DNA from 3 places in the Methylophilus sp. 3sh_L genome. Region 1 is predicted to be linked to each of the others. Evidence: predicted binding sites of a transcription regulator. Region 1 holds the regulator's gene; each other region holds the start of a gene.
What was found. Region 1 encodes sigma-54, which starts transcription at its own class of promoters, with help from an activator protein. Its sites were predicted from a motif close to TGGCACNNTTCCTGCT; they were not measured.
Positions count from the first base shown of each region.

Region 2: ppc (phosphoenolpyruvate carboxylase) is a predicted target of sigma-54. The motif match lies at 896-911, and genes of this name have one in related genera.
Region 3: ACIDF8_RS01460 (type II secretion system protein) is a predicted target of sigma-54. The motif match lies at 1,132-1,147, and genes of this name have one in related genera.

Region 1 covers NZ_JBKOUF010000007.1:92,978-95,248, forward strand. The annotation lists gene lptB (LPS export ABC transporter ATP-binding protein) at 1-314, shown strand, start outside; gene ACIDF8_RS12665 (RNA polymerase factor sigma-54) at 321-1,865, shown strand; gene tyrS (tyrosine--tRNA ligase) at 1,923-2,271, opposite strand, start outside.
Region 2 covers NZ_JBKOUF010000001.1:625,836-628,106, reverse strand. The annotation lists gene ppc (phosphoenolpyruvate carboxylase) at 1-865, opposite strand, end outside; gene ACIDF8_RS03165 (hypothetical protein) at 979-1,110, opposite strand; gene ACIDF8_RS03160 (hypothetical protein) at 1,168-1,386, shown strand; gene ACIDF8_RS03155 (hypothetical protein) at 1,421-1,675, opposite strand; gene gloA (lactoylglutathione lyase) at 1,668-2,075, opposite strand; gene ACIDF8_RS03145 (YfhL family 4Fe-4S dicluster ferredoxin) at 2,131-2,271, opposite strand, start outside.
Region 3 covers NZ_JBKOUF010000001.1:287,227-289,497, forward strand. The annotation lists gene ACIDF8_RS01455 (type II secretion system F family protein) at 1-1,087, shown strand, start outside; gene ACIDF8_RS01460 (type II secretion system protein) at 1,222-1,638, shown strand; gene ACIDF8_RS01465 (pilus assembly FimT family protein) at 1,632-2,108, shown strand; gene ACIDF8_RS01470 (type IV pilus modification PilV family protein) at 2,144-2,271, shown strand, end outside.

The sequences.
Region 1 (2,271 bases):
TATCAGGGGGGGAGCGTCGGCGCGTTGAAATTGCACGCTGCCTCGCTACTGACCCTAAATTTATTTTGCTTGATGAACCGTTCGCCGGGATTGACCCGATTGCCGTGATTGAAATCCAGAAAATCATCCGCTACCTGAGCAGCCAAAATATTGGTATTTTAATTACAGACCACAATGTCCGCGAGACGTTGGACATCTGTGATCGCGCATACATCGTCAACGAAGGCGCTGTGTTTGCGGCAGGGACCCCTGATGAAATCATTCAGAACGAGGGTGTACGTGAAGTCTATCTGGGCAAGAATTTTAGGCTGTAATCCGTCATGAAACAGAACCTGCAATTACGTATTTCGCAAAACCTGGCGCTGACTCCGCAGTTGCAGCAGTCTATCCGTTTGCTGCAACTGTCCACGCTGGAGCTGAACCAGGAGCTGGAAACCATCCTGCAAGAAAACCCTTTGTTAGAAATGTCTGACGGAGAAGACGGCGAGTTTGAAGAGGGTTCAGCGCCAGCGGCCAGCCCCGAGCCAGAGCTGACAGATGCCAGCTCGTTTGACATGGCCACGCAGCATGAAATCACAGCACCCGCGGAAAGCTTGCGCGAAGAGCTGCATGACGACCTTGGCGGGAGCGAGAGCGATCTGCCTAACTTAAGCGAGGAATTCACCCCGCCAGAATTTGAAGATGATTATGAGGAGTTTGGCAGTACCAGCAACTGGGATGAGGCCGGCCGCAATCATCAAGAAGATGAAGACAGCGACTTTTCCCGGCAGGAAACCACCAGCATCAGCTTGCGTGAGCATTTAATAGACCAGATCCAGCTGGCACACTTGTCGCAGCGGGACATGAGCCTGGTCAAGTTATTGCTGGACAGCATTAATGACGATGGCTATCTCGAACAGGATTTACAGGAGATCGTTGAGCACCTGCCTCTTGAACTTGAAGTAGAGCTGCTAGAACTGGAAACCGCGCTCAAGCTGATCCAGAACCTGGACCCCCTGGGCGTTGGTGCACGTGATTTACGTGAATGCCTGCTGTTGCAACTGATGCACTTGCCCGCAGAGACGCCATATCTGCAAACGGCGATTGCAATCGCCAAAGACCATTTGGCGCTGCTAGCCAACAAAGACTTTGTCAAACTGCGAAAAGTGCTGGCTTGTGACGAAGCCGCACTCAAAGCCGCACAACAACTGATCCGCCAACAAAACCCCAGACCCGGCAGCGAGTTTTCCAACTTTAGTCACGATCACTTTATCCAGCACGATGTGGTGGTGAAAAAAATCAAAGGCATCTGGGTCGCCTCCTTAAACGATGGAGTGATTCCCAAGCTACGCATCAACCAGATGTACGCAGACATCCTCAAGCGCAACCGCGAGAGCTCAGGCCAATACTTGCAAAGCCAGATGCAAGAAGCCAAATGGATGATTAAAAACATCCAGCAACGGTTCTCGACCATTCTGCGCGTGTCGCAAGCCATTGTGGACCGCCAGCGCAACTTCTTTGAGCACGGGGAAATTGCCATGCGGCCACTGGTGCTGCGTGAAATCGCCGAAGAGCTCGATTTACATGAAAGCACCGTTTCACGTGTCACCACGCATAAGTACATGCTCACACCGCGGGGCGTCTATGAACTCAAATACTTCTTTGGCAGCTCGGTTGCCACCGATGCAGGCGGTTCATGTTCTGCCACGGCCATCCGCGCATTGATCAAGCAAATGGTGGCTGAAGAAAACCCGAAAAAGCCGTTGTCGGACAATCAGATCACCGACACACTCGCCCAGCAAGGCATCGTCGTTGCCCGCCGGACGATTGCCAAATACCGTGAGTCACTGAATATTCCGCCCGCAAATTTGCGCAAATCGCTTTAAAACAAAAGGCCGCATTCGCGGCCTTTTTGCTTGTCGGGACAAACTTATCAATCCCTATTACCTGATCGTAATCTTGGCAAATTTGCGTTTACCAACCTGCGCAACCACCGTGATCCCTTTTGCCAAGGGTAGATTTTTATCGTCGACCTTGACGCTGTCTAGCTTGACACCGCCCTGCTGTATGGCTCGCATCGCTTCGCTAGTACTTTCGACCAGGCCTGCCTGCTTGAGCAATTGGCTAATGCCTATGCTTTCGCCTTCAATGGTCACTGACACTTCAGGCACCTCGTCTGGGATGCCGCCTTTGGCTCGGGTTTGAAAGTCTTGCAACGCTTTTTCTGCGGCAGCTTGGCCATGAAAACGCGCCACAATTTCCTGTGCAAAGCCGACTTTGATATTGCGGGGA
Region 2 (2,271 bases), on a different contig from region 1:
GCAGATAAAACTTAAACAAGGTCGTGGCCTGCAGGCGCACACTGTCGCGCAAGGTGGTGCCATTCACAAACGGATTGCCATCGCGGTCGCCGCCTATCCAGCTGCCCATGCGCAAAATACCCGGCAAGTCCATGCCGGGCAGCCAATCAGCCAGGTCGCGCTCGATATCCTGCAGAATCTCAGGAATCACATGTAAAAACGTGCTTTCGTAATAGGTCAGTGCGTTTTCAATCTCATTGAGCACACTAAGCTTGGAGAAGCGCATCATACGGGTTTGCCACAACGCTGACACCGCACCTTGCAATAACAGCTTGTTACGGGCCAGCTGACGCTCAGACACCATCGTTCCACGCTGTGCCAGCAATTCGGCAATCAATTGCTCAATATCCAGCACGCTTTTACGCTGCACCTCTGTGGGGTGGGCAGTCAGCACCGGTGAGATCAGCGCATCTTGCAGCAGTTGCTGAATTTTTTGCGGGGCAATGCCCGAAGCCTTGATTTGCGCCAGGGTGTGCGACAACATGCCCGGCGCGGGTGTATTTTGCTGGCAATGGCCGAGCTCTTGTCCGTAAAGATCCTCTGCCAAATTGACCAGGTGTTTGAAATACGCCAGTGCGCGCACCACCCGCACCGTATGCTCCAGACTCAGGTCAGCGAGCAACTGTTCAAGATCTAACGAAGCCTGCTGGTCATGATGCTGGTGAAAACGCAATGCGGCTTGCCGGATAGCGGCGATTTTCTGCGCCACCGCTTCCCCCTCCACCTCTAAGATTGCCTGATCAAGTAAATCACTTAACAACTGGATATTGTTGGACAGCCGCATTTCCGCCGTTAGCATGGCGTCGGCTGCAAGTTTTTTTATCATGATGCCTCTCCTCTAGCTTAAGTTATCCCTAGCAACAAGCAGGCCATCTAAAATAAATAATTTTTTACTTTAAAATCAGCGTATTGGAATAGCTCAGACACAGACCAATGTCTTTAGCTGGCAAACATGCACTGCCAGCTAGCAAACTGGTGCACCGATTTGGGTAGTACACTAAGCTGTGCAAGCGTCGTTTTGAGTCCAGCGGTGTAAGTCAATTGAAAGCCACCGTATGGAAAATCAGGCATTAAACAAATCCGTCGCAGCGATGCATCACATTCCGTTTCCTGAGGCATAATACATTCATGAAATGCATCAATCTTGATCAATGGATCGCACAAATCCTGTCTGTCTGGCAGTCGCTGGGCGAACAGAGCGTCTGGCTGCAAGACGGCTTCTTGCTGTTGATGTGTTTGCTGATTGGCGTGTTGCTATTTTTGTTTGGAACGGTCATTGGCCTGTTTGTACAATCCCTGTGGGGGATTTTTACAGCGGGCCGCCACAGCGATGGCGAGCATAAGTAAGCCAGGTAGCGCTAAGAACAGAAGAAATTAAGCGCTACGCTGCTGTCAGCCAGTCGGCAATCGCGTCGAGTTCTGCTGCACTGTCATGGTCAAACTCTGTGTATTGGTGACCGGCCGTCCTCGCATACCAGTATTCGCTATTCCAGCGGTCACCCTCTATTTTATGCAACACCGCATGAATCCAGTTGGCAGTGGGGTCACTGTAATCCTGCGCAATCTGATGTGCGCCATGCCAGTCTCCGGCTTGCGCCAGCCTCACTGCCTGCAGTAACTGGGTACGGTTAGACATGGGTGGGGTACTCGATGGTCCCCTTCTGGATAAATTCGATTTTGTAGCCGTCCGGGTCTTCAATAAAGGCAATGACGATGGTGCCGTGTTTCATTGGCCCAGCCTCACGCACGACTTTGCCACCTTTGGCTTTGACCAACTCACAGGCTTTGTACGCATCATCAACCTCAATCGCCATATGACCATAAGCCGTCCCCATGTCATAGGCAGTTTTGCCGTAATTGTAGGTGAGCTCAAGCACAGTATTGTCATACTCGTTACCATAGCCGACAAAGGCCAGGGTAAATTCGCCATCAGGATAATCCTGGGTACGGATCAATTTCATCCCCAGCACCCCAGTATAAAAATCGATTGAACGTTGCAAATCGCCTACGCGCAACATGGTATGTAACACTCGCATTTATTTCTCCTTGATCTCTTTTTAATGGGGGATGCACTTAAACGGCTTAACCGTATCAACCCCTGGTAGCCACAATACGCTGATATTTTTCCAGCAATTGTTCTTTGGTTTCGCGCCGCTCCGGGTCTAGCGGAATGCAGCTGATCGGGCAAACTTGCTGACACTGCGGCTTATCGTAATGACCGACGCACTCGGT
Region 3 (2,271 bases), on a different contig from region 1:
GCCGAAAAAAGCAGGCGCGGTGGCGATTAACCTGTTTGAAGAAAAAATTACCAGTCTTGAGGTGATGATTTTCAGCAAACAAATGTATACGCTGCTTAAAGCTGGTATCCCAATTATGCGCGCCCTCTCTGGCATTCAAAGCTCAGTAGGCAACCCCAAGCTGGCGCAAGTGGTGGGTCAACTGCGCGTGGGCCTGGACTCAGGCCGTGAATTGTCAGTGGCGATGACTGAGCATCCAAAAGTCTTCGATAGTTTTTATATCAGTATGATTCGGGTCGGCGAGACGACGGGTAATTTGGATAATATTTTTCTGCGCCTGTCTGAGCATATCGAGTTTGACCGCTTTATGCGTGGGCAAATCAAATCGGCTTTGCAATATCCCATGTTTGTACTCACTGCAATGGCAATTGCGATTGTGGTGATTAACGTTATGGTGATCCCGCAGTTTGAAAAAGTGTTTGCCAGCATGCATGCCGATTTGCCATTTATCACCAAAATGCTGATTGCATTTTCAAACTTCATGCGCAATTACTGGTTTGTGCTGATCGGCATCATTGCCGCGGCAGGCTGGTCATTTAAAACGTATGTTAAAACGACAAGTGGCCGGTCAAACTGGGATCGGATCAAAATGCGTATCCCGATTGCCGGTAAGATTATTTTTAAAGGCACCATGGCGCGTTTTGCGCGTAGTTTTGCGTTGTCTACTCGCAGTGGTTTACCCATTCTGTCAGCGTTAAGGCTGGTGTCACAAACCGTCGAAAATGACTATATTTCAGCAAAAATTTTAAGCATGTCTGCCGGTATTGAGCGTGGTGAAACCATACTCAGAACAGCCACGCAAACTGGAGTTTTTAATTCACTTGTCTTACAAATGATTGCGGTGGGTGAGGAGTCTGGTTCATTAGATACGCTTATGCAAGAAGTTGCAGATATGTATCAGGCAGATGTTGAGTACGATGTGAAAACTCTGGGTGCGCAGATTGAACCTATTTTGATTGTATTTCTGGGTGTGCTTGTTCTGATACTTGCATTGGGGGTATTTTTACCTATTTGGGATATGAGTTCAGTAATGCTCAAAGGTGGGTGATTTGAGCTTCTCTGCAGTTTTCAAGAGAATGGACCAAAATTGTCTGGCATAGTATTTGCTAATAAAAATTTAACGCAGTGTTAACCTGCCACTGTGATAAGAACGGCAGGGCATTTTGATTAGGAGTTTGAGTGATGAAAAAACAAGCTGGTTTTACATTAGTTGAATTGGTGGTTGTGATCGCGGTTCTTGGTATTTTGGCAGCAACAGCATTGCCAAGATTTATCAATGTTCAAGCAAATGCGCAAAAGGCAGCAGCGCAAGGATTAGCTGGAGCGCTCTCATCAGCTGCAAGTTTGGCAAAGGCGGCTTGGATGGCAGGTGGCGCATCAGGTACAAGCGTACAAATGGATAGTTCTTCCGTCACAGTAAGTAATACCACAGGATGGCCAGTTTCTACCGCTGCTGGCATTGATGCTGCTATTCAAGATCGAGCAGGTTTTACATTTAATGCGGGAACTGGTGCTGATAACGCTACTTATACAAAAGGCACTTGTACAATCACTTACAACCCATCTACTGGTTTGGCGACTTTAGGTAATGCGTGTTAACAAGACTAGACTTTGGCATGAAGGGATTTACTATTGTCGAGCTAGTGGTTGTGATTTCAATTATGGGAATACTGGCGGCGGTAGCTGCACCCAGATTTGTCAATGGTGACATCTTCGAAACCCGCGGTGACGCGGGTTTACTTTCATCTACATTACGCTATGCGCAAAAAACGGCGATTGCCCAGCGTCGGAATGTGTATGTGATTCATAATAATGCGATACCAGATACGGTCAGCTTATGTTTTGATACCGCCTGCAATCAGGCAGTGATCAATCCTGAGACGACTGCTGCATACGTGTTCACAAGCAGTAAAAATGTGGATATCACTTCGGACAATGCCAGTCTTGGGTTTGATTCGCTTGGTCGTGCAGTCCCGAACTCAACGGTGAGTTATCAAGCGACCAATAGAAAAAACAATGTGCAGTCGGTGACCGTGACTGTCGAGGCAGATACTGGATATATACACTGATTAGTTCACCAGTACTTCCAGACTGGATAATAACAATGCATCACAACAAACATCACTCTTACAGACAACCAGGCAAACCGTGCATGCGCTTGCAAGCGGGTTTTTCATTGGTAGAGATGGTGGTGTTTATGGTGATTGTCACCACAGCCATCGCGGGTGTTAT